Regions from separate parts of the Photobacterium japonica genome, predicted to be linked through region 2. Evidence: predicted binding sites of a transcription regulator. Region 2 holds the regulator's gene; each other region holds the start of a gene.

What was found. The regulator CRP, encoded in region 2, controls carbon source genes, mostly activating them, when cyclic AMP is high. The targets are predictions, from matches to a motif close to TGTGANNNNNNTCACA.
Region 1: a site for CRP is predicted at 4,068-4,083, ahead of ectA (diaminobutyrate acetyltransferase). Genes of this name have one in related genera too.
Region 3: a site for CRP is predicted at 4,558-4,573, ahead of rppH (RNA pyrophosphohydrolase). Genes of this name have one in related genera too.

Annotation. Positions count from the first base shown of each region.
Region 1 covers NZ_JAKJSN010000080.1:5,919-12,306, reverse strand. Annotated here, with positions in the region: gene L4C36_RS21855 (helix-turn-helix transcriptional regulator) at 168-1,169, opposite strand; gene L4C36_RS21850 (hypothetical protein) at 1,180-1,365, opposite strand; gene L4C36_RS21845 (DEAD/DEAH box helicase) at 1,944-3,176, opposite strand; gene ectA (diaminobutyrate acetyltransferase) at 4,183-4,722, shown strand; gene ectB (diaminobutyrate--2-oxoglutarate transaminase) at 4,746-6,011, shown strand; gene L4C36_RS21830 (ectoine synthase) at 6,025-6,388, shown strand, end outside.
Region 2 covers NZ_JAKJSN010000007.1:194,922-208,522, forward strand. Annotated here, with positions in the region: gene astD (succinylglutamate-semialdehyde dehydrogenase) at 1-1,017, shown strand, start outside; gene L4C36_RS01425 (DUF1338 domain-containing protein) at 1,054-1,872, shown strand; gene L4C36_RS01430 (hypothetical protein) at 1,949-2,137, opposite strand; gene crp (cAMP-activated global transcriptional regulator CRP) at 2,315-2,947, opposite strand; gene L4C36_RS01440 (OsmC family protein) at 3,221-3,625, shown strand; gene L4C36_RS01445 (phosphoribulokinase) at 3,947-4,816, opposite strand; gene L4C36_RS01450 (YheU family protein) at 4,970-5,191, opposite strand; gene L4C36_RS01455 (hydrolase) at 5,243-6,223, opposite strand; gene L4C36_RS01460 (TIGR02444 family protein) at 6,332-6,787, opposite strand; gene L4C36_RS01465 (ABC transporter ATP-binding protein) at 6,819-8,747, opposite strand; gene kefG (glutathione-regulated potassium-efflux system ancillary protein KefG) at 8,938-9,507, shown strand; gene kefB (glutathione-regulated potassium-efflux system protein KefB) at 9,497-11,311, shown strand; gene L4C36_RS01480 (YheV family putative zinc ribbon protein) at 11,354-11,563, shown strand; gene slyD (peptidylprolyl isomerase) at 11,666-12,229, shown strand; gene L4C36_RS01490 (SlyX family protein) at 12,321-12,542, opposite strand; gene L4C36_RS01495 (WD40 repeat domain-containing protein) at 12,547-13,524, opposite strand.
Region 3 covers NZ_JAKJSN010000009.1:81,142-87,529, forward strand. Annotated here, with positions in the region: gene L4C36_RS02625 (sigma-54-dependent transcriptional regulator) at 1-851, shown strand, start outside; gene L4C36_RS02630 (hypothetical protein) at 1,289-1,534, shown strand; gene L4C36_RS02635 (NADP(H)-dependent aldo-keto reductase) at 1,633-2,667, opposite strand; gene L4C36_RS02640 (DUF6482 family protein) at 2,850-3,152, shown strand; gene mutH (DNA mismatch repair endonuclease MutH) at 3,256-3,948, opposite strand; gene rppH (RNA pyrophosphohydrolase) at 4,726-5,244, shown strand; gene ptsP (phosphoenolpyruvate--protein phosphotransferase) at 5,273-6,388, shown strand, end outside.

The sequences.
Region 1 (6,388 bases), on a different contig from region 2:
ATATCATTAGGGGTAGTATGTGATGTTAGTTCAGAAATTCAAGTTAATGATATATAAAATGTATCTTTAATGTGAAAAGTTTGAACTGCGTCGATGTCAGAGGGGAATGGGCTTAGATTGCTGATATTAAACAGAATGGCGAATGGTTAAACGTATTTTATAGCGCATTAGCAGAGGTAGCGTTTACGGTAACACTTCGGTGAGAAGCCGGTCATTTTTTTGAACGCACGGGAAAAATGAGCAAGATTGGCATAGCCAATTTCTTGCGCAATAGCAGTGAGCGAGTAATGATGGTTTTCCATTAACCGACAGGCTGTTTCCAACAAATAGTGTTCTTTAATTTGGCGAAAGCTTGTATTTGCACTGGCGAGGCGACGTTGCAACGTTCGTGGGGTTGTCTCCAGTCGCTGAGCGGCTTCTTCAATGGTTAATGATTGTTTGGCTAAATAGGGGCCAAGTGCATGCTGTACAGATTCGATATAACTCATCTCCGTAGGAACATCTGTACGGGTTACCGATTGTGAAAACTGTGCCGGCGTATGAAATGGCATGGCCATGATGGTATCGTTCAAAGCCACGGCCGCAAGGCTACGTCCGGTGTAAAACGTGATGTTTTTATCATTAAGAATAATAGCCAGTTCTTTTGCACCGGATGACTGCAAGGCGATCTGGTTAGGTAACCAATCTGTGCGCGTCAACGTACGAATAAGCTCAATGATAAATAAGACAGAAAATACTTCAGCCCATAAAAAATGTGCACTGTCGGTACTGGGTTTGCAGCGACAAAACCAGGGCATGTTATTAAAGCGATGAATGCTCAGCTGGGTGGAAGGGGATTCGTGCTGAATGGTAATAGTGAGCTGCTGTAATGCCTCTTCTACCGTTCTAACCTGGCGCAAGCGCTGAAGCACTTTGGGGATGAAAAACGATTTTATTTCGTTGCGCAGTATGTGGCCGTAGTGCTGTGGCTCAGCGCGCTCGGCCATTAAGGCTAAAAGGTGTTCGATAGGTGTGCTGGAAACAAACTGATAGGGTTGCCTCAGCAGCGTATCAGGTAATCCCGCCGTTTTTAGTAGCGGATAAATATCATGTTCAAAATGTTTGATTAGTGTAATAAACGCTTTGGCATGAGAGGCATGTATCAACGGTACTAACGGTTTATCGGGCATGTCGCCGCACTCATGAATACGAATTAACGATTTCTTCAAACGCCAATTGCGCTTGTTCAAGTTGCAGCATCAAGTGAGCAAGATCACCGTTTTCGCCGGTTTTTATGGCTTCGCGGACTTGTGCTTGGCAATGTTCTAGTCGCTTTATAGAGGCCTGTTTTTCAAAAATTTCGCGTAAACTTTCTGCCTGATCCATTGTCTCTCTCTTCCTCTCTTATTGCGCACGTTGGTATGGCAATACGAACATGGCTGCTTATCCTTTGCTGTGTAAACATAATCGATATTCATTGTATCGGGTATGACACAGATCACATAATGCTTAAAACGTATTATTATTAATGTATCTATACATGCACAAATGTCGCATTTAAATCATCAGTTTCAGTAACTAATTTAGAACCGTCAAATAACTGACTCTACAAGGTGAAAATATCACTTTGTGGATAGTGAAGTAACAATCGCCTCAATAAGATATTGATTTTGCGGTCATTAACAAATTTATGATGATAACGCTAGTGAGGGGTGTTGCACGGTAAAATGCGAGATTGATGTGCGTTAAGCATTGAAAATAAAGTGTAATATTGCTTTTTGGGATAAAGATGACGGGTAAGTGATGATTAAGTCATTAGTTGCGGGAGGGGTAACGGTGCGGTATGACAAAAAAGATTGAAACGTGTTGCAGTAAAATATTTGAACTTTGTCGTCTTTTTGTGTGCGAAGTGCATGAAAAGAAAAAGAGCGCGCACCTTGTCGCGCTCTGATGTTGTTGATGGATTACTTTTTCTTCGTGTGTGGCGGCTTATTACGACGTGGTTTACCGTCAGGATCACGTCGGTGTAGCGGCACATAATTCAGAATAGAGATAGGGATTGGCTTTTTCGGCTCGAAGCCGTCAATCTCTTTACGCACAATCAGGTGACCAAGGCGTGATTCAATCATGCAAAGGTTTTTGAAATCGTCACGTGAAACCAGTGAGATCGCTTCACCGGACGCCCCTGCACGACCAGTTCGGCCAATGCGGTGTACGTATTCATCAGCAGGGAAAGGCAAGTCGTAGTTCACCACGCGGCTAAGTTCATCGATATCAATACCACGCGCGGCAACGCCGGTCGCCACTAAGTACTTGAGCTCACCGGTTTTAAAGTCGTTCAGTACTTTTGCACGCGCATCTTGGCTACGGCCGCTATGAATGGCTTCCGCTTTGATGTTACGTTTTTCAAGTTGAGAGACCAGTTTGGCTGCACCGTGTTTCGTTTCAATAAAGATCAGTGCCTGATCCCACTGATTTTCGTTAATCAGGTGGCTCAATAACGCAGATTTTTGATCTTTATCGACACTGACTAACCACTGATCAATTTTTGGTGTCGTGTTGTCATCGGCTTTTACCGCAATTTCGACAGGGTGATCGATAGCGGTTTTCGCGAGTTCACGGACTTGTCGAGACAGTGTTGCTGAGAACAACATGTTCTGGCGATCATGGGGAAGGCGATCAACGATATCATTGATTTTTTCGATAAAGCCCATGTCCAACATGCGGTCAGCTTCATCAAGTACCAGCACTTCGATTTCTTCAAAGTACACGGCTTTTTGGCTGTGCAGATCCAGCAGACGACCAGGGGTCGCTACCAGAATATCAACGCCGTCGATTAAGCGTTGTTTCTGTGGTTTTTCATCCACGCCACCGTATACAGCCAGTGACGTTACGCCAATGTATTTGCTGTAGCTTTCAATGTTCGCCTCTACCTGTACCGCCAATTCACGGGTAGGGACAAGGATCAACGCACGGACACGTTTTTTACGCTGAGTTTCACCTTTACTCAACATTTCAAGGATCGGCAGCGTAAAGCTCGCAGTCTTACCGGTACCCGTTTGCGCGGCGGCAATCAGGTTTTTTCCAGTTAGCGCAACAGGAATGGCTTTTTCTTGAATAGGAGTAGGAGCGTTGTAACCTAATTCCGCGATGGCTTTTAGGATTGGATCGCTCAATCCAAGAGTAGAAAATGGCATGGGTAGTCTCAATTGAATGAAATCGTCTTGCCGTGGGCGATTTTCCCACAGAAAGATAGTGTTAACGTGAATTCTATCACGAACTACTGAAAGAAAAGCGGTTATGTCAGAAAAACGTTTGGAAAAAGGCATGCTTCACCGGCCTAAACGCCCCAAGATGGGATGTTTACTTTCAGGCTTCCACATCGTATCGCCATCGTTGTGTATGGCTTTGTTTATCCGTGATACCGGCATGCGTATAAACAAGTGTATGTCTCTTTTACTGTTTACGATGGTGAGTTTATTACAGATGGTTTGCAGACGGTTGGTCGCGTTGCGATTGTCGAGTTCAGTATTTCTGTCTTTCAGTCTTTCATTCAGGTAATAAGTGCCGTAGTTAGACAATGCTTAATGTGCCTGCGTTGTGTGGATTCTTCTATACCCCCATGACTATATCCTCATACAAATCAGCCCAAAGTCACCCTTACCATCGACTTGTTGATGGTGCCCATGTTGTATTGCATGGGTGAACGAATAAATAGAGGTAAGACAGATGTTGTTTTGGCGTTTGTAATGTTGATGTAATAGCTGAAAGTGGGCAGTAAGTATTATACGGATTCATTTTTAAAGGTCTTCGCTTGGCATATTATTCTGATTAGGAATAATTCCGTAAAATAGCCCAGTCACAGGACTACTGGATACCGAAAAATTAAGCGTGCAGCAAGATCGTCTATTGTGTGCTTTTTTTATGGGTTAATGACGTGACACTATCATTTTTTGTTAATCCGTATTTAACCGTTTAACGATCTTGTATTTCCACACTTTGACAAAGGATGTTGATCAGTATCACGAAAATAAAGCAAAATAAATTAGTGCTCGAAGGGTTTTTATTTGACTAAAACATCAGAAAATTGTGACGGATGTCACATATTCAAGGGTTTTAGCGTCAAAAATTTGATTTATAGGTGGTGGTTGTGGGGATAATAAAGGTGCGATTTCATTATAACTCAAAGGATATGTGTCATATATGAGCACTTCTATCGCTAAGCGGATGACAGCTGATATTGAAGAGAAAGAGACTTCAATGTGGAATTTTCGAGAACCCTCAATCACTGACGGTGATGCTATTTTTACCTTGATTGCCAATTGCCCACCTCTTGATACCAACTCCTCATATTGTAATTTTCTACAGTCTTCCCATTTCAGCAAAACATGCCTGATTGCTGAACGTGATAGTGCGATTGCCGGATTTATTTCTGCCTATCAAAAACCCAATGAGCCAAATGTATTATTCATCTGGCAAGTGGCTGTTTCACCACAAGCACGCGGTGAAGGGTTAGCATTTACCATGCTGACGACATTACTCGGCAGAATGAAAAATACGATTGATACGATTGAAACGACAATCACAGAAGATAATGATGCGTCGTGGGCTTTATTCAAAAAGTTAGACGCGCAACATCTTCAGCAAGGTGTTATCAGCACATTCTTAGATGAAAATACGCACTTTAAGGGTAAGCATGATACGGAATATTTGTATCGTATTACGCTAAAAAACTCTCAATAAATAGGAATTATAACGGTCCCGACATGGATATATTTAACAAGAAAGAATCTAAAGTACGTTCATATTCAAATAACTTCCCCGTTGTGTTTCAAAAAGCGAAAGGCTGTTGGCTGGAAACAGAAAGCGGCGACAAATATTTGGATTTTCTGGCTGGCGCCGGTTCGTTAAATTATGGTCACAACAATCCTGTTTTGAAACAAGCACTACTCGACTACATTGCTGCCGATGGTATTACGCATGGTTTGGATATGCATTCCAATGCGAAAGCTGATTTTCTTCATGCATTGAATGACCACATTCTCGCCCCAAGACAATTAGACTACAAAGTACAGTTCACCGGGCCTACCGGCACCAATGCTGTTGAAGCTGCTTTAAAGCTGGCAAGAAAAGTAAAAAACAGAAGCACGATTGTGGCTTTCACGAACGGTTTCCATGGTTGTACGAGCGGTGCACTGGCAGCAACGGGTAATCAACATCACCGTCAAGGTGCGGGTACAACGTTAACCAACGTGACCCGTCTTCCGTTTGAAGGGTATGCCGGTGTCGATGGCCTCGCGTTGTTTGAAACCATGCTGACGGACAATTCTGCCGGTATGGATAAGCCAGCAGCGGTGTTGTTGGAAACAGTACAAGGTGAAGGTGGATTGAACGTCGCCTCTAATGCATGGCTACAACGCCTGAGTGCGATTTGTCAGGCTCACGATATCCTACTGATTGTTGATGATATTCAGGCGGGTTGTGGCCGTACTGGCACCTTCTTTAGTTTCGAGCCATCAGGCATTAAGCCGGATATGGTGACCTTGTCGAAATCAATTGGTGGCTATGGACTGCCAATGGCCGTGGTACTGCTGAAGCCTGAGCTGGATATTTGGAAGCCGGGTGAGCACAACGGCACATTCCGTGGAAATAACCATGCGTTTGTTACGGCAGCCAAGGCATTGGAAACATACTGGGCCGATGCTAATTTTGAAGCGCATATTCAGCGCAGCTCACAAAAGATCAGTTCGGTGTTGCAGCGTTCATTGAGCCGTTTCCCTGGCCTGTTTGTGAAAGAAAAAGGGCGCGGCATGATGATCGGTATCGAATGTCAGAGCGATGAGATCGCATCAGCCATTGCGAAAGCCTGTTTTGCTAACGGCATGATCATTGAGACGGCTGGCCCTAATGATGAAGTCGTGAAGTTTTTCTGCCCACTGACGATTACAGATGCAGAACTGGATCAAGGATTGAATATTTTTGAAGGGGCAGTGGAAGCCATTGCCGAGAAACACTTCAAGAAAGCGTCTTAATAAGGGAATTATAATGATTGTAAGAACATTGGATGAGTGTCGCCAAGGTGAGCGACGTGTAGTGAGTGACACATGGGAAAGCGTCAGAATGTTGTTGAAAGATGACAAGATGGGTTTCTCGTTCCATATCACCACCATCTATGAAAATACAGAGACGCATATTCACTATAAGAACCACCTTGAGTCTGTGTATTGCATGAGCGGGGAAGGGGAAATTGAAGTGGTAGGCGGGGAAACCTACCCGATCAACCCCGGCACCCTGTATATCCTCGATAAGCACGATGAGCACTACCTTCGCGCGTACAAAAATAAAGAAATGGTTATGGCGTGCGTCTTTAACCCGCCGATTACTGGCGCAGAAGTGCACGATGAAAACG
Region 2 (13,601 bases):
CCTGCGTTGTTAGCGGGCAATACCGTGGTCTTTAAACCTTCAGAGCAGACGCCCAAGGTCGCGGAAATCACGATGACATTGTGGCAGCAAGCAGGATTGCCGGATGGGGTGATCAATTTGGTGCAAGGCGGACGGGCAACAGGAGAAGCTTTGGCGCAGTCATCCGGCATTGATGGGCTGTTGTTTACCGGCAGTGCACACACGGGTCACCTGCTGCACCGTCAGTTTGCCGGTCACCCAGAGAAAATGTTGGCACTGGAAATGGGCGGCAATAACCCCTTGGTGGTGTCACCGCACTATGGCGACTTGGACGCCACTGTCTACACTATTATTCAGTCGGCGTTTTTAAGTGCCGGTCAACGTTGTACCTGTGCACGCCGATTGTATGTGCCGCGTGGAGAGGAAGGGGAGCAGTTGGTGGCGCGTTTAGTAACGTTAACGCAGCAGCTGCATATCGATGGGCCTTTTGCGTCCCCAGCGCCGTTTATGGGGCCACAAATATCCGTGGCCGCCGCCGATCGTATCGTGCAAGCCGAAGCGGACTTAGTGGCATTAGGGGGAAACAGCCTGCTAACCGCCACGCGCGGGCAAGGGGCGATCGTGACGCCTGCGATCATCGATGTGACTGCCGTCGTGGCGCTGCCGGATGAAGAGTATTTTGGTCCCTTGTTGCAGGTCGTGCGTTATGACACGTTGGCAGACGCCGTGACGTTGGCCAATGCCACCCGCTTTGGGTTATCCGCCGGGTTGATCTCGACCGACGATCCGGAATGGGCGTATTTTCTCGATCATATTCGCGCTGGGATCGTGAACCGTAACCGACCGTTGACCGGTGCCAGTGGCGATGCACCGTTCGGTGGGCCGGGGGCATCGGGTAACTTACGCCCGAGTGCGTATTATGCTGCCGATTACTGTGCCTATCCCATGGCATCGATGGAAGGGGCGCACCCCGAGTTGCCCGCCCAGCCGATCCCTGGCATGGGGAGCGACCTAAACCGCGAAATAGACAGCGAATAGACAGCGAGTGATGTCACCTTGTGAGGAGGGGATGAGATGGAACGGGTAGTGCAATTGTTTGATAATTTGTGGCAAGACTATGTGCAGCGGTTATGCCCGTCGGCGCAAGAGGTACATGACTTGCTGACGGAAGAAGAGCCGCTGCACAATGATCACATCGCATTGCGGACGTTTAATTTACCCAAAGTCGGGTTAGACCGACTTGCCGCGCCCTTCATTGCGATCGGGTATAAGCCGATGGGGAAATACCATTTTGACGGGAAAAAGCTCTATGCCGAGCATTTTGAGCACCCTAATCCCCTTGCGCCGAAAGTGTTCATCAGTGAATTGATGGTGGGGCAATTCAGTGCTTTGTTCCAAGAAACCGTACGGGATTTGATTGAGCAGGTGCCGGAATCGGTGATGCGGGATCCGTCGTTCTTGTTTGGTGGGCGAGTTTGGGATTTGGACTACGCCACCTATGAGTTGCTGTATGCGGAAAGCGAATATGCGGGGTGGTTGGCCGCACACGGCTTTGGCGCGAACCATTTTACTGTCAGCATTAATCACCTTGAACAATTTACTGAGGTGGCAGAAGTGAACCATCTGCTGCAACACAATGGGTTTACTATTAATGCGTCAGGCGGTGAAGTGAAAGGGTCGCCTGCGGTGATGCTGGAGCAGTCAGCGACCTTGGCCGATCAGGTCGATGTAGGCTTTATCGATGGGGTATACACCATTCCCGGTGGCTTTTATGAGTTTGCCAAACGTTATCCGACCGCTGAGGGCGAAGCGTTGTATTCGGGGTTTGTGGAAGCGTCAGCCGATAAGATCTTCGAAAGCACTGATGTGCCTGTGATGGCCAGAGAGCCGTAGCCATACGAGAAATATAGCACCCCGCGCCATCCCTGTTCGATAGCGAGTTCATTACACGGTGCGGTGGTCGCCGTATTTACAGGTGGCGGCTGTCGAGGGGGGAAATCTCTAACCCAGGACGCGCGGTACCATAACGGGGAAGCTCCTGTTGTTCCAAGAAAGATCGTCCATCACTAAACCCGGTGAGCTCTACCGTTGTCGGCAGTGGGAAGGTGGTGCCAGCTGAGAGTGTGGTGTGATGCTGGGAGAAACGTTCAATGTCCATTGCGTGTATTTCCATCCATAGAAATCAGAGTGCCTTGATATGCATAATGTAGCATCAAGTGTGGACGTGGCAAACAAGGAAAAGAGTGAGCTCGCTAACAAATATGCTCTGTGGCGATACATTAAGCCAAAAAAAAGCCGCACATGGCGGCTTTTTTTATAGGTGTGATCCGTACGTTTAGCGCGTACCGTACACCACAATCGTTTTACCGTGAGCAGAAATCAGGTTTTGCTCTTCCAGCATCTTCAAGATACGGCCAACGGTTTCACGAGAACAACCGACGATCTGACCAATTTCCTGGCGGGTGATCTTGATCTGCATGCCGTCTGGGTGCGTCATTGCATCTGGCTGTTTCGCCAAGTTCAGCAATGTTTGCGCGATGCGGCCGGTTACGTCCAAGAACGCAAGGTCGCCCACTTTCTGGCTTGTCACTTGTAGGCGACTTGCCATCTGTGCAGACAGACGCATCAAAATGTCTGGATTGACTTGGATCAGCTGACGGAATTTCTTGAATGAAATCTCAGCCACTTCACAAGGGGTCTTTGCACGTACCCATGCGGTACGCTCTTGGCCTTCTTCAAACAGACCTAGCTCACCAATGAAGTCACCTTGGTTTAGGTAAGACAGGATCATTTCCTTGCCTTCTTCATCCTTGATGAGAACAGCAACAGAACCTTTAACGATGTAATAGAGCGTTTCAGCTTTTTCACCCGCATGAATCAACGTGCTTTTTGACGGGTACTTATGAATGTGGCAATGGGAAAGAAACCACTCTAAAGTTGGATCTGTTTGAGGTTTACCTGGAACCATATTACTAACTTCCTCTGCGTTTGTTGCCCAACAACGACGTCCCTATACGTTTGAGGCCGGGCCTAACAATAATGTAGTTCGCCGTTTAGGATATTCAGTCAACGGCAAGGCTGCAAGCTGACCTGAATAATTAGTTCAGAGTTTATCTTTTTTCGGCACGCTTTTCTTGATATTGATCTATCGGGCGCGGCCATTTTATACCCATAAGTGTGCACATGATCACACGGTTGTTAGATAGTGCCCAAATCCCTCAAAAGTAGTAAGGAGAATGCAATGCAATCACGCGTTAAATGGGTAGAAGGGATGACCTTCTTAGGCCAGTCAAATTCAGGTCATAGTGTGGTGATGGACGGCAATGGTGGCGAAAAAGCTCCCAGCCCGATGGAGCTGGTTTTGATGGCAGCAGGGGGATGCAGTTCGGTGGATGTGGTGAGCGGGTTAACGTCTGCGGGCCAGCCGATCACCGCCTGTGAAGCGCAGATCAAAGCGGTACGTCGTGAGCAAGCGCCGCGTTTATTTACCTCGGCCAATCTGCATTTTGTGGTGACTGGCCACGGGTTGGATGAAACCTTGGTGGCAAAAACCGTGGCGGATTCGTTAGAGAAATACTGCTCAGTGTGTTTGATGTTGGGTGAAGGCGTAGAAATGACTCACTCGTACGAGATCATTGAAGCGTAAGACAGAAAGAAGGGACGAGGGGCGAGTAAGTGCGGAAAAGCAAGGGTGGTCGAGAGCGGTCCTTGGGCCCTAAGGCCCTATGGTAAGAGCGAGAACTGAAGTACTTGAATCTTGAATGAGAAGCGGTATTTTGACCACAGGACCACAGGACCACAGGACCACAGGACCACAGGACCACAGGACCACAGGACCACAGGACCACAGGACCACAGTCGCTCTTACTCGTCACTCGCTACTCGAAAACTCGTCTCTTGTTGCTTTTGCTCTGACTCGACACTCGTCCCTATAAACGCGCAAACTTGTTCTTCGTCCCTGCTTTTCCTACCCAATCTTCCCGGTATCTATCAACTGTTGGATCAAGGGGCGCATGATCAGCTCCATCGCAAAACTCATCTTGCCGCCGGGCACGACTAACGTGTTATGGCGTGACATGAAGGAGCCTTGGATCATCGACAGCAGATAAGGGAAATCGACCTTCTTGATCCCACGAAAGCGGATCACCACAAAACTCTCATCCAAACTGGGGATGGCTTTTGCGCTCAATGGGTTAGAGGTGTCTACCGTCGGCACGCGCTGAAAGTTAATGTGGGTGCGAGAAAACTGAGGGGTGATGTAATTGAGGTAGTCATCCATTGAGCGAACAATCGATTCCATTACCGCCTCACGCGAATGACCCCGATCGCGGGTATCGCGGACGATCTTTTGGATCCACTCCAAGTTCACGATCGGCACCATGCCTATCAATAAGTCGACATGCTGTGCCGCATTGGTGTCACCGTCGACCACCCCGCCATGTAACCCTTCATAAAACAACACATCGGTATTTTCTGGCAATGACTGCCACGGGGTGAACGTACCGGGCATCAAGTTATAAGGCACGGCTTCATCGAAGGTATGCAGATAACGGCGGTATTGGCCGCTACCATCCAGGCCGTATTGGCGGAAAAAATCGGCCAGTAGCGGGAAGTCATTGGCTTGCGGGCCAAAGTAGCTGATATGGCGACCTTGCTCTTTGGCTTTGCGGATCTCGACATCCATCTCGGGGCGGGTGAAGCGGTGAAAGCTGTCCCCCTCCAGCCAAGCGGCATTGATGTTCATCATATTGAACATTTTACGAAACGCTTCGGAGGTGGTGGAGGTGCCGGCCCCCGACGATCCCGTGACGGCTATGATCGGATGTTTTGCTGACATGACAAACCCTGTCGTTAACATTAACGGAAAGAGTTATTAACAGGCTGGCAGGATAATAGCAAGTTAGATTGTCAAAAATGCTGGTGGGCTAACCGAACCAGCATCCTTGAGGCGGGCATCACAATCTTGCATATCGATGCGAAGGGGGCGGGATCAGGCGCGGCCTAAATCGCGGCGCAGTTTGATGTCGACCGTTTCGTGCAATTCCGAAAAGAAAATCACCGCCTCGCCACTTTCGAGTTGCTGACGGACATGCTGCACTTTACTGGCCATGCTGAGCTCCTGTTCACCGTAATCGGTGCCTTCGCGCAGCACAAAATGCTCGATCAGGTTGGTCAGGGTCTCTGGATCAATGTCTTGCCAAGAAATAATCATGGGTGTGGTCATCATGGTTGAACAGAATTCCTTATTATATTGGCAATGTTGTCACTTGTAGAGGGCTTGCAGTTGCTGCAGGAACCATGCGGGTACCGTGTGTTCCAACCAAAAGACCGGTTGACGCCAGTGGCCGGTGACAAACCCGACGTGGCCGCCATGGTCAGACAGGTGGTAATCAATGTGCGGCGGTAGCGGCTGTTGCGGGATCACGGCCTCGGTCATGAATGGGTCGTCTTTGGCATGGATGATCCGCAGCGGGGTGGTAATGCGCTCGAGTTTGGATAAGCCGCTGCACCGTTGGTAATAGTCATCGGCATTGGCAAACCCGTTGAGGGGAGCGGTAATGTGTTCGTCAAATTGCCATAAAGTGCGAATACGCTGCGCGGCATGGGTATCGAGCGGCATAGCCAGCGGGTGCGCCTGAATCTTTTGGTCGAGATTACGCTTCATCGAACTCACGAGGTAGCGTTGGTAAACTTGGGAAAAACCTTGCTGGATACGGCTTGAGCAGGCCGCCAAATCGAGCGGCGGAGAGATCACTTGGGCGGCGAGCAGATCAGCGTCGTGCTGGGTTTCTGCCAGATAATTGACCAACATGTTCCCCCCCAGTGAAACACCGACTGCCATAAACGGTTGCGTCGGCAGGTGTTGACGTAGCCAGTGCAAAAAGAAACGGGCATCACCGGTTTCCCCTGAGTGGTAGCTGCGAGGCAGGCGATTCATTTCACCGCTGCATCCGCGAAAGTGCATCATCACCCCGAGCCAGCCTTGCGCCTTTGCGGCATGCAGCAGGCCATTGGCATAAGGGCTGTTAAAGCTGCCTTCTAGGCCGTGGAACAGGATCATCACCGGTTGGTCTGGGGCGCACTGTTCAGGCGGGGCGGTCCAGGCTAAATCAAGGAAATCGCCATCGGGGGTATCAATGCGTTGGGTGATCGGTTCAAACAGTGGTTGGCGGCGAAGAAAGCGCGGTAGCAAGGTTTGCAGATGGGCATTGCGTAAGCCGTGCGCCGGGATGAACGGTTGCATGATGACTCCTGATAAGCACGCCTTGTCGGACATATAAAGCCGTTAAGGAAGAAAAGTGCAGAAAGCATAACGCCGGGATCGGGAGGTCGTCCAGTGAAAGGGTGCGGGTTAGTCAGTGGTGTGACCTTGTAATTGTCGGTACAGGACGGTGGGGACATGACAGTGCTGGCAATAGGCGAGCAGGTTATGTGGTTGGATCGCGGGGCGCAGGGGCAAGGTTTGGCACTGCTGAATTAAGTCGGTCTGTTGCTGGCGTTCATGCTGCAATTCTTCGGCAAGCAGCGCTTGATAGGTCGAGGTAGAGAGATGGGCTTTTTGTACGCGGCGTTGGGCACGAAAACGTTGCAGTGAAGGATCACTGTGTGCGAGCGTGGTCAGCAGTGCTGTCAGCTCTTGGGGAGGAAGAGAGAATGACTGCGTATCAAGCCAATGCAGTAACAGGGCAAGGTTAACGTTGCCCTGATACTGATCTTGGAACTGCAAGCAGGCGGCTTCAACCCCCGCTTGACGGTAGTGGTGCAATGAAAATTGCCAAAAATCCGCTGCCGTCAGCGTTGGGGTCATGGTGCATCACCTTGTGATTGATGGATTAGCGTTACGCATTCAGGTTTAAGCACTCGGCTTCCAGTGCTTCCAGTTGCTCTTGCAGATCCATCCATTCCATTTCGACATCTTCCAACGCTGACTTGGCTTCGGCCTGACGCTTCAGTTGCTCATTCAGGCGCGCCTTGTTATCGGCTTCGTAGATAGTGACATCAGCAAGGTGCGTTTCGGCATCCGCCAGTGTCGCACTCAACGTTTCCATTTGCTTATCCAGCTTGTCGATTTGCTTACGCATCGGCGCCGTTTGTTTACGGAATTCCGCTTCCAGACGTTTCTGCTCTTTGCGTGACGCGGCGCTGTTGTCTTTGACCGTTTCCGGTTTGCTCGCTTGTAGCTCGCGACGTTCGTGACGTTGCTGTTCGGTCAGCCACTTGTGATAGTCCTGCAAGTCACCATCAAACGGCTCAACGTTGCGGTCATGCACCAAGTACAGATCATCGGTGGTGGCACGCAATAAGTAACGGTCGTGGCTGACAATGACCATTGCCCCGTCATAAGACTGCAGCGCGAGTGTCAGCGCTTGGCGCATGTCCAAATCTAAGTGGTTGGTCGGTTCATCGAGTAACAACAGGTTCGGACGTTGCCATACAATCAATGCCAACACCAAACGGGCTTTTTCGCCGCCCGAGAACGGGCCCACTTTTTCCAGCGCTTTGTCACCCAAGAAACCGAAACTGCCCAAGTAATCACGCAGTTGCTGCTCTTTGGCATCCGGCGCGATGCGTGCCAAGTGCTGTACCGGCGTGTCATTGAGGTACAGGGTTTCAAGCTGGTGCTGGGCAAAGTAGCCGATCTTCACGCCTTGTGAGTACGCCATATCGCCCGCTTTCGCCGGTAATTCGCCCGCCAGCATTTTGATCAGGGTTGATTTACCGGCGCCGTTACGGCCCAGTAACCCGATGCGGCTGCCCGGTACCAGATTCAAACGGATTTTTTCCAAGATCAGTTTATCGTCATAGCCGGCCGCCACTTGATCCATCATCAAGATCGGGTTCGGCAGGGCTGATGGCTCTCTGAATTCAAAGCTGAATGGGTTGTCGAACTGTGCAGGCAGTACTTTTTCCAAGCGCTCCAAGGCTTTAATGCGGCTCTGCGCTTGGCGGGCTTTGCTCGCTTTATAACGGAAGCGATCGATATACGACTGCATGTGCGACATTTGCTTTTGCTGCTTCTGGTACGAGGCCTGTTGCAGCAGGAGCTTTTCGGCGCGCTGATTCTCAAATGAAGAATAGTTGCCGGTATAGCTGTTCATGGCTTGGCTTTCGACATGGATGATACGGTTCACTACCGGATCCAAGAAATCACGGTCATGAGAGATCAGTACCAAGGTGCCTCGGTAGTTCTGTAGCCATTTTTCCAGCCACATCACCGCATCCAAATCCAAGTGGTTGGTCGGTTCATCGAGCAGCAGCAAGTCAGAACGGCATAGCAGGGCTTGTGCGAGGTTCAGACGCATACGCCATCCCCCCGAGAACTGGGTCAGGTTCCATTGCATTTGTTCTTGCGAGAAGCCAAGACCGTCGAGCAGCTCTGCAGTACGGGCGCGAATGTTGTAGCCCCCGATGGCTTCGAGTTTACCGTGAAGCTCCGCCACCAGTGTGCCGTTATCGGCGAGCTCGGCCGCTTGAAGATCGTGCTCCAATTGGCGGTATTCGCGGTCGCCGTCAATCACGTATTCCAACGCGGCACGTTCAAGAGCAGGGGTTTCCTGTGCGACCCATGCCAGTTCCCAGTTTGCGGGGTATTGGCAGTTACCGGCATCAACGCTCAGCTCATGCTTAAGTAAGGCAAACAAGGTGGATTTGCCGCAGCCGTTTTTACCGACCAAGCCGACTTTGTCGCCCGGGTGGATCGTCGCTGTGGCGTGCTCGAGTAGCACCTTGCCACCACGAAGAAGTTGGATATCCGAAAAAGTGATCATGACCTGTGACGGGAAGCCCCGCTCCGCAAAAACTAAATGCCAGAATGAGAGCGGAGTCTACCCGAAAGCGACGGGGACTGCTAATCCGGGCAGGATGAATAGAGTCGCCCGCGGTACCTATTTCTCGGCAAGTATGTATGATGGGTATATCCGCATTACGGTCATGCTATGACCGAACACAAGGAGTGTTATGCCTTTTCATGGACCCCCGCGCGTGTTGGTGATTTACGCGCACCCCGATCCACAGATGTCGATTGCCAACCGTGACATGCTTGAGGCAACCGCAGGTCTCACGCATGTCACGGTGCATGATCTCTATGCCGTGTACCCCGATTTTTTCATTGATGTAGCGGCCGAGCGCGATCGCCTTGCCCAACACGATGTGATTGTCTTTCAGCACCCTTTATATATGTACTCCTGCCCCGCGTTGCTCAAAGAGTGGATGGACGTGGTACTCAGTAAAGGCTTTGCCCACGGTGAAGGCCAGCAAACCCGAGGCAAATATTGGTGTTCCGTGGTGACCACGGGCGGGGCGGCCGAAGCCTACACGCCGGATGGCTATAACCGCTGTACGATTACAGACATCTTACGTCCGTTTGAATTGTGTGCCGCGTTATGTCAAATGACGTGGCTTCCCCCTGTGGTATTGCACTGGGCGCGTCGGATCCCACTGGAAGAACGGCGTCACCATGTGGCCCGTTATCGCCAATGGCTGGCGGATCCACTGGCGACGGCGCAGGAGGTGCACGATGGCGAATGATATTCTCTCGGTCAGCGTGGTGTTTTTGGCCGCCGCTGTCGTTGCGGTGCCCATTGCACAGCGATTGGGGTTGGGCTCGGTCTTAGGCTATCTGTTGGCGGGGATCGCCATTGGCCCGTGGGGGTTGCGCTTAATTGATGATGTGGATGCCATTTTGCACTTTGCCGAATTCGGGGTGGTGCTGCTGTTGTTCTTGATTGGCCTGGAGCTGAACCCGAAAAAACTGTGGCAAATGCGCAAACCTATCTTGGGTTTAGGCGGCGGTCAGGTGGTGATCACCAGCGTGGTGATTGCGGGCGTGGTCATGGCTTGCCAGGCATTTTTCCCGGCCATTACGTGGCGCGATGCCGTGGTCGTTGGGATGGGGCTGGCGCTGTCGTCGACCGCGATTGCGTTAAAAGTGATTGAAGAGCAGGGGCTGGATGGCAGTGAAACCGGTCAAGCTGGGTTTGCGGTGCTGTTGTTCCAAGACATTGCGGTGATCCCAATGCTCGCCATTTTGCCGGTGTTAGCCGGTGGCGGGGGCGGCAGCTGGATGGATTTTCTTTGGATGATCGGTGGCATTACCGCGTTATTGGTAGGCGGGCATTTCCTGTTGCGACCTCTGTTTCGCTGGGTGGTACTCAGTGGCGTGCGTGAGTTGTTCAACGTTGCGGCTTTGTTGCTGGTGGTTGGCATCGCGTTAGGGATGCAGTCGCTGGGGCTGTCGATGGCATTGGGCACCTTTTTGGCGGGGGTGTTACTGGCTGAAAGTGAATACCGCCACGAGTTAGAAATAGCCATTGAGCCGTTCAAGGGCTTATTGCTCGGCTTATTCTTTATCTCTGTCGGTATGGCCGTGAACTTGGGCTTGCTGGTGGCGTACCCGTTGCAGATATTATTGGCTGTTACGGCGTTGATCGTGGTGAAAGGCCTGTTGCTGTACGGCTTGGCGCGGGCATTTGGTATTCGGGCTAAATCCCGCAGTCAGATGGCGGCGATCCTTAGTCAGGGCGGGGAATTTGCCTTTGTGCTGTTTACCGCGGCAATGGGTGAGGGCTTATTGGGCGCGTCGTTATCCGCCTTCTTACTGGTGGTGGTGAGCGTGTCGATGATGACCACTCCGTTGATCCTCCTGTTGCAAGAGAAATGGTTCCGCTATTCATTTGATGCTGAGGAGGAAGAGATCTTGGAGCCGGACGTAGAAGATCGCGCGCCCCGGGTGATCATCACCGGCTTTGGCCGGTTTGGCCAAGTCGTCGGGCGCTTGTTGTTTGCCAATAAGATCCGCGTGACCGTGTTGGAACGCGACCCCAGCCAAATTCAGTTTCTACGCAAGTTTGGCTACAAGGTGTATTACGGTGACGCCACACACGTGGAGTTACTCCGTGCTGCCGGTGCGGACAGAGCGGAGGCGATCATTATCTGTACGGATTCGCCGGATGAGGTGATGGAAGTGGTGGCCTTGTGCCAACAACATTTTCCGCACATGAAGGTACTGGCCCGTGCGCGTAGCCGGGTTGAAGCGCACCAGTTGCTCAGCCATGGGGTGGACAGTTTTTCCCGCGAAACGTTTGCAGGCGCCCTTGATCTTGGTCGTCAGGCCCTCATATCTTTGGGTATGCACCCCTATCAAGCCAAACGTGCGGAAGCGCATTTTCGTAAGCTCGATACCACGGCGCTGCGCGAGTTGCTGCCGCAGCATTCAGAAGATGTCCATTTGGCCTCTCGGGCGCGGGAAGCACGTAAAGAGTTAGAAGACATTTTCGATCGTGAAATGCGCGGCGAGCGAGACCGGCATGCAGGATGGGATGAACGTGAGTAAGGCCATCGCCTGAAGCGGTATCACGGCAAGGAGCAAGAGAGCATGAAAAAACGGTTTATAGCAGGAGCGGTGTGCCCGTCCTGCCAACAACAAGACACATTGCGCTGGTGGCAAGAGCATGACGTTGAGCATGTTGAATGCGTGGCGTGCAATCACAATGATGTGCGTGTACCGCAATCGGTCGCAGAAAGTCCCCAGTTATCAACGCAGACGAAACAACAGGTTATTGGTATCTTCAAGCCGGAAGAGTAAATCCGCTTGGGGGGACGAAAGAGAATATTGGCATCCCAGTGCCATTATCCGGTATCATGCGGGCGAAATTCCTTTGATACCCAGTTCAATATTGGAGTAAACATGAAAGTCGCTAAAGACATCGTAGTAAGCTTGGCTTACCAAGTTAAGACTGAAGATGGCGTTGTTGTCGATCAAGCAACGGTTGATGCACCCCTTGATTACCTACACGGTCATAACAACCTGATCGTAGGCTTGGAAACGGCGCTTGAAGGCCGTGATGCAGGCGAAAAGTTTGAAGTGACTGTTGCTCCTGAAGATGCGTACGGCGAGCACGTGGACGAAATGGTTCAGCGTGTACCGGCAAATGTATTCCAAGGTGTTGACGAGATCACTGTGGGCATGCGCTTCCTAGCGGATACTGACCAAGGTCCAATCCCTGTAGAAGTAACAGAAGTCGACGGCGACCACGTTGTGGTTGACGGCAACCACATGCTAGCTGGCCAGACGCTAACGTTCATTGCTGAAATCGTTGCACTGCGTGACGCGACAGCGGAAGAAATCGAACACGGCCACATCCACCAAGAGGGTGGTTGTTGTGGTGGCGGTGGTTGTGGTGATCACGACCACGACGACGAAGATGGCTGCTGCGGTGGCGACGAGAAAGGCGGCTGCTGCAGCCACTAATGCCTTCTCGGTCTTGCGTATAAAAAAAGGAAGCCTCGGCTTCCTTTTTTGCGTTCTGAGGCGTTGATTTTGCTCGAACCTCGAACCTCGATCAATAATGCGGCGGTGGGGTTTCTTCCGATTCCGACGCCATGTTCGATGGCTCCATCCCTTTCACTTTACCGACCATGAATTTCATCTGGGTCTGGATTTTATCCACCGTGAACTGTTGTGCTGTCAGGGCTTGGTTGAGCTCTTCAATGGTTTGTTCCTGAAAAGCCTGCTTCATTTCAAGCTCGTCAATACGAGCCTGCAGTTGTTCGATCTCTGTCATTGCGTTATTCCGTCGTCCACTGTTGGGCGATACCAGCTGATGTGCCTGAAGTGACCAGTCCCTCAGGGGTAATAGCGACATCATACACCACCGCGGCTGGGGGTCGAGTGTCTTGTTGGGGCGCCACTTCCCAGCGACCGAGGTTGTCCCCGCTAGTGGTATCCCATAATTCGACCCGCCGGGCAGGCGTGCCGGTTGCTAAGTGTTGGCCATCATCCGAAAAACGGGCACTGGACAGGGTTTGCTGTCGGGCGCGTATGGCCAAGGTACTGCGTTTCTCACCGTTACTGAGATCCCAAATATACGCGCCTTTATGGCCATCAGCCGTCATCGCTAGCGTGCCATCTCGCTGCAGGGCGACGCGGCGAACTCGGCTGTCATGGGCAAAACGGTACAGAATTTGCCCATCACGGGTATCCCATAGGTAGGCGAAATGGTCGTTACCGCCGGATAAGGCATAGCGTCCATTGGGGGAAAGTGCCACGGTATTGACTTTTTCTTGGTGGGCAAGGAACTCTAGCCGTCTTCCGCTGCCCAAGTCGACATACAGTGCCTTACCGTTTGATAAGGCCAGCAGCACATGTTGGCCATTATTGCCAATGGTGGCATCGAGGATCTGTCCGTCAGAAATGGACCACAGGCCTTCCGATTGCCCCCAGGCTAAATCCCAGACCGCAAAGTTTTTCGCGGTGGCCGTGATCGCGTAGCGGTTGTTGTCTGAAATCTGGCTGGTTAACACGGTATTGTGATATGGATCTTGAGAACCAAACTCCGCTAACTTTTTGTTTTGCTGTAAGTCCCACAGCACGATACCTTGTTGGGCTGAGTGATACAGTGCGAAACGACCGTCCCGGCTGATACTGAAACTGGTGGTCCCTTCTGATGCCAGCGTCCAACGCTGTTGTTCGTCTCCGGAGAAAAAGCAGCCGGTGAGCGTGAGGAGTGCCACAATCAGTATGGCCATCTTGCATATTTTTCGCATTAAGGGTGTATTCCGCTGGGCTCTACGAAGAAACATTCGTTAAGGCCTTATTAATTCACTGATTTGCAGTTAATTAA
Region 3 (6,388 bases), on a different contig from region 2:
GGCTGGCCATGACCGATATGCCGGTGTTGGTACTGGGGGAAATTGGCACCGGAAAAGAGCTGGTCGCGCAAGCGATCCATCAAGCCTCTACCCGCGGGAAGTCTGCCTTTGTCACCGTCAATTGTGACGAGGTGGAGTCCGATTGGTGCGTGCCCGTGTTGCCCGATAACCAAGCGCAATGTTGTTTCTCTGCCGCGGAAAACGGGGTCTTGTTCTTAGATGAAATCGCCTTGTTAGACGATGCCTGTCAGCAAGATATCTTACGTTTTCTTGAGAGTGACGCCTTCACTACCACGTGTGGCCGTGCTATTCGCCCCAATGTACGTTTAATCGTCTCCACCCGCTATTCATTGGATGACCTACTGGAAGCGGGCACCTTGCGTGATGATCTTTACTACCGCCTGAATACGTTCCGTTTAACCGTGCCCGCCCTGCGTGAGCGCGGCGGAGATATTCAATTGTTGGCGGAATTTCTCTTGCTCAAATTTGCCCGTCAGTACAACAGTCCGGTTAAGCAGTTGTCCGCGAAAGCCAGCCAGTTATTGATGAATTATTCTTGGCCGGGGAACGTGCGAGAATTAGTGGGTCAGATCAAGCGGGCCATTTTGTTGGCTGACAGTAAAGTGTTGGATGTGGAGCATTTTGATTTGCCACGCATTAACGATGATCGCCAGAGTTTGAAGACCATCCGTGAAGAATCAGAGCGGGGGGCATTGTTGGCGGTGCTGGAAAACAACAAAGGGCAGATCTCGGCGGCAGCCAGAGAGCTGGGAGTATCACGCGCGACCATGTATCGCCTGCTCAATAAACATGATTTGGTGCCACCGCCGCGTCACTTTCGACAAAGCTAGTTGTGTCACTTCGCCCCCCAAGCAACGTGTGCAAAGGCGGTCATTCTCGACGTAAGCACTTACGCTAGCATTTTGGCGATAGGGAGAGCATTATTTTACATCCTCCCGCTTACTCTCTTTGCCATCAGCACAATATGGTTTTCCTCATTTTCAATGTGTTAGGCGGTTGTTTTTTCACCGCAGGCCATTACAATGAACCTTCATTCTCATTTCAACCCCCTGTTATTGGAGGAACACATCATGCTAGATAAACGCCTGACATTGACCTGTTTTTCCGATAATACGGTAATGTATTCACACCATTAACTTATTCGTTAATTGCTGTGTAAATAGGCCGCGGAGTACTGTCGCGGCTAGTTAAGTATTACTTATGTTGTCAGCCTGATACGGCAGTCCTGCGTCCTGAATTTAATTAAATTTATTAGGAGAGCATGACCATGCGCCAATCAGTCTATTTACGACTTGCCGTTTTTTTTGTTCAACTGGATTTTCAGCGTGAAGATACCCACTGGCGTCAGCAGCATCGCCGGATTCATGTCCATCTGCCGCATCTTTCAGCCCATTTGCTGAGCGATATTGGTATTGATCGTGACTCGCGTATTGCCAGCGACCGATTATCAACCCCGGCTAGTCGTAAGGTGCGTCACCTTAGACGTGTACACCGACCGCGATTACTGACGTAATCAGTCCCCCTGTTGTATGACGGCAGGGGGGGAGCGAGAAAATCAAAAGCCCCCGTCCTGTGACGGGGGCTTTTTTGTAGTGCGCAGTCTGTGACAGCTTATGGGCACGGGTTGGAGTATTGCACGCCCACAGCATGCAGATCGGCCATGACGTCCTCGCTCAGGTGGAGATCGATACTGGCAATATTGGCCTCCAGTTGGTCCAGTGTGGTCGCCCCAATTATGTTACTGGCGACAAACGGCCGTTGATTAACAAACGCCAAGGCCATTTGAGCGGGATCGAGGCCGTGCTTGTGCGCCACATCAACGTACGCTTGTGTGGCCGCGATGCCTTGGGGATTGAAATAGCGCGAGAAACGTTCAAACAAGGTACAGCGTGCTCCGGCTGGGCGCGCCCCTTGCAGGTATTTGCCACTCAGGGCACCAAACGCCAGTGGTGAATAGGCCAACAGCTCGACCCCTTCATGGTGGCTGATCTCAGACAAGCCCACTTCAAAGCTGCGGTTCAGCAAGTTATACGGATTCTGGATGGTCACGACTCGCGGTAAATCATGCTTTTCAGCCAGCTTCAAAAACGACATCACGCCCCATGGCGTCTCATTGGACAGGCCGATATAGCGTACTTTGCCTGCCCGTACGAGGTCTGCCAGTGCGTCGAGTGAATCATTGATCGTGACGCCGGACTGATCGTCTTTCGGGGTGTAGTTGAGCTGGCCAAAGCAATTGGTTTCCCGTTGTGGCCAATGCAATTGATACAAATCGATGTAGTCGGTGTGTAAGCGTTCAAGGCTGGTTTCTACCGCATCATGAATGTTGCGGCGATCGAGCGCCATGTCGGGGCGAATATACGGCAAGCTGCGTGGACCCGCGACTTTGGTGGCGAGAATCACTTTGTCACGACGGCCGGTTTTTTTCAGCCAGTTGCCAATGTAGCGTTCGGTCAGGCCTTGTGTGTCAGCCTTGGGCGGGACGGGGTACATTTCTGCGGTATCAATGAAGTTAACGCCGCGTTCAAGGGCCAAATCGAGCTGACTGTGGGCCTCTTTTTCGGTGTTTTGTTCACCAAACGTCATGGTGCCAAGACAAATTTTGCTGACTTCCAGATGGGTGTTCGGGATCGTGTGATAGTGCATGAGTCCTCCTTGGACGGCGTGCGTAACCGATAAGCCATGATTTGACTATAACGTGATGCCGCCTTGCTGAGAAGCCGGGTTTTCGCGGAGGGAACTTGCTGACTGACAGGAACTGACCAATAGTTAAAAACAGTTATTGTTCATCAGGGTAACGGTTCGTCACCCGCACGTTAGGGCACGCTATGAAATTGTCACAGTTAAAACATTGGACGCAGGCCAATACGGGCACATTGCCCCATTGCATTGTCACCAGTTATGCGGGATGTGCTGACTATTTGATGGAGGTGGAATACAAGCACCATCTTGAGCCATTGAAAAATGACGCCGGGGAGATGGTACGGTTTCAAACGTTAGATCAGGTCGGTGAGTTGTTGCGGCCGCTGGGGATCACGTCGGTGACGTTGCGCGTCACCGATCCGTATGACGAGTTTTCCCCGGATGGTCAGTTTTCTTCCTGCCGGGAAGACATGACGATCGCTTTGTAGTTGGATCGTTTTGTCGTGGTATAGCCTTGTCGTGGTATAGCTGTCGTCGTATGGCAGTGCGGCATGCCCATGCGAGAGCGGCCTAATAATGAAAGCCGAAAAATCAGAGAATAAAGTAACGCTCAAGCAAACCCGCAGTGAACGCGGTTTTGAGGTAAAAGCCCCGCGGCAAGGTTTTGATCGGCTGACCATTCGCGCCATAGGCTTCGGTTAAGGCCCGGCTGTTGGCCGCTTTAGGACGAAGCTGTAAAACGTCCCCATGGCGAGCCGTGATCTGCTCGACGCGACCCAGAACGATCATGTCCATCAACTCTTCCCAGTCTTGGCGTAGTTGTTGTTCCTCATCGGCGGACGGACGCCAGAGTAAGGGCGAGCCGACATGGCGTTCAGCCAATGGGATTTCACGTTCGCCTTCGACGGGGATCCAAAGCACGTGGGCGAGCTTATGGCGAATGTGGCTATTTTCCCAGTTCAAGCCCTGTAGTCCAATTAATGGGGCGACACAAACGAAGGTGGTTTCAAGTGGCTTGCCGTTATAACCGATCGGGATGGTTTTGAGTTCAATGCCGAGTTCGGCAAAGTCAGGGATCGGTTTGCTGCCCGCACTGGCGCCTAAGTGCCATTCCAGTAATTGGCCGACCCAGCCTTTATCGCGTTTGAGATCGGGTGGGGGAATGATCCCTGCTTCTGCGGCTAATTCACCCAATGTCATGCCTGCAAGTGCATGCGCCCGTTCAAGCAACGCCTGTTCAGTGGTGGGAGTGGGCTTGGGAGGCAATTTGTCTACAGGTTTCATAAGATCATCGTATCGTTGGGTCTGTGGTCATCGCGTAGGATTTTATCATAGTGAAAGACACTGCGGGTGGGTAAAAAAACGGCGAAGCCGTGCGTCAATACCGCACGATCACTGGGATTGCTGCGAGGCGTGACGGTTGATGTTGACGGGTGTTTTTGTCTATCACTATGAAAATACGTCATTTTATCGAGTGCTTCATACGATCTTCGTAAAAGGCGAGGTTTGTGATGGGCGAGGTGGGAATGATCTTCTCTGTTTAGTTATCCACAAGGGAGGTAGGCAAATTTCTTTATAATCAATAATATGGATAAATACACAGGGGTTTGGTGGTATTTTAAACGCATAAGAGAGGGTTTTTTATGCGGTTATTGTCGTGTGGTGTGGATAAGGGCGTTATTGTTCGATCTTTGACCGCTCGCCTTGTGTCGAGTGTGGATCCAAAGTGTGATCGATTTGTTTTTGCGTTATTTTGATTTTATCTTATTGTTTTAATGTGATTTGTTTTTTGCGTCTGTTGGTAATTTCAACAGTTTAGCAGTGTGAAGATCCTGTGGTATTCGCCCGTTTCATGGTTTCTTCACAAATCTATCCACAGAAAACGTGTATAAATGTGGCCTAGGTCTCATTTGATTGTTTATAAAAAAAGCACCTGTGTGAAGTTATCCAGAATATGCGGCTTTGGTAGGAAAAAGACGTGATAAATTAGAATGTTTGTTTACCCGTTGCACTGACTATGAAAAAATCACAATTAATAGAGATTTATATTGAGGTCGTCCAGTGATTGATGGCGATGGATACCGCCCGAATGTGGGTATTGTGATCTGTAATAGCCATGGCGAAGTATTCTGGGCTCGACGATATGGACAACATTCCTGGCAGTTTCCGCAGGGCGGGATTGATGAGGGGGAAACCCCTGAGCAAGCCATGTATCGGGAACTCTACGAGGAAGTGGGACTAACCAAGAAAGATGTGCGAATTTTGGCGTCAAGTCGCCATTGGCTTCGTTACAAACTTCCTAAACGGTTAGTTCGCTGGGATTCTAAGCCTGTTTGTATCGGCCAAAAGCAGAAGTGGTTTCTGCTCAGTCTAGAATGTGATGAGTCAAAGGTGAACATGCAGCGTGGCACGACACCGGAGTTTGATGGTTGGCGTTGGGTCAGCTATTGGTATCCGGTGCGGCAGGTTGTGTCCTTCAAGCGAGACGTTTACCGGCGTGCACTAAAAGAATTTGCCGCAATGGCAATGCCGTTTAAAGAGCGAAAAGACCGCAAAAAGCGCCGGATTAATCGAGGATAAACGCGGTAAAGAGGGAATAGGGCAAAGTATGCTGACGCAACTGAGAGAAATTGTTGAAAAAGTGGCCAGTGCCCCAAGCCTTCTTGATGCGCTTGACCAGTTAGTGGTGAGTACGTGTCAGGCGATGAAAACAGACTGTTGCTCTGTGTATATCGCCGATCACAAGCGTCGACGCTACACCCTAATGGCGACAAAAGGTTTAAAAAAGCCCTCCCGTTACACGGGCCTTGCGTTTGGCGAAGGGCTGGTCGGGCTGGTCGCTGACAGGGCAGAGCCTATCAACGTCGCCGATGCGCGTCATCACCCCAATTTTAAGCGTCTCCCGGGCACGGGAGAGGACGCATTTCGCTCGTTTTTTGGTACACCGATCATCCACCAGCGTCAGGTGTTGGGGGTATTGGTGATCCAACAGCGTGAACAGCGTGAGTTTAATGAGGGTGAGGAATCCTTTATGGTGACCTTGGCCGCTCAGCTCGCGGTGCTGCTGGCGCATGCCAAAGCGCAGGGGATGTGGCCGGATCAACACAACGGTTTACACTTGCAAGGCTCGGCGGCATCGACCGGTGTGGCGGTTGCCCGTGCATGGTGGGACGATAACCAACCCCGATTGGAATTGGTTGCCCCCGCCTCCTGTTTAGATCGCGAAGCGGAACAAGAACGCCTGAGCATTGCCATTGAACTGGCCAGTGCCGAGTTTCGCCGTCTGCGTAAACGCTTTGACAGTGAACTGCAAAAAGAAACCCTCGCGATTTTCGACCTGTTCAGCCATTTGTTGAATGATCCTATGCTCCGCAAAGATCTGTTTGGCAAGGTCGCCAGTGGTGACTTGGCGGAATGGGCGATCCGCCAAGTGGTGGAGACGTATTCAGCCCGTTTCACCAACATGAAAGACGAGTACCTCAAAGAGCGTGCGCAAGACATTCGCGAGCTCGGGCAGCGTTTACTCTATTTCCTCAACAATGACGCTGCGACCGAACACCAGTGGGATGAACCCGTGGTGTTGCTGACCCGTGAACTGACCGCCGCCATGCTGGCCAGCGTGCCGCGTGATAAACTGGCGGCGGTGGTGTCGCAAGAAGGGGCCGCGAACTCGCATGCAGCGATTCTTTCCCGTGCACTAGGGATCCCCGCCATCATGGGGGTG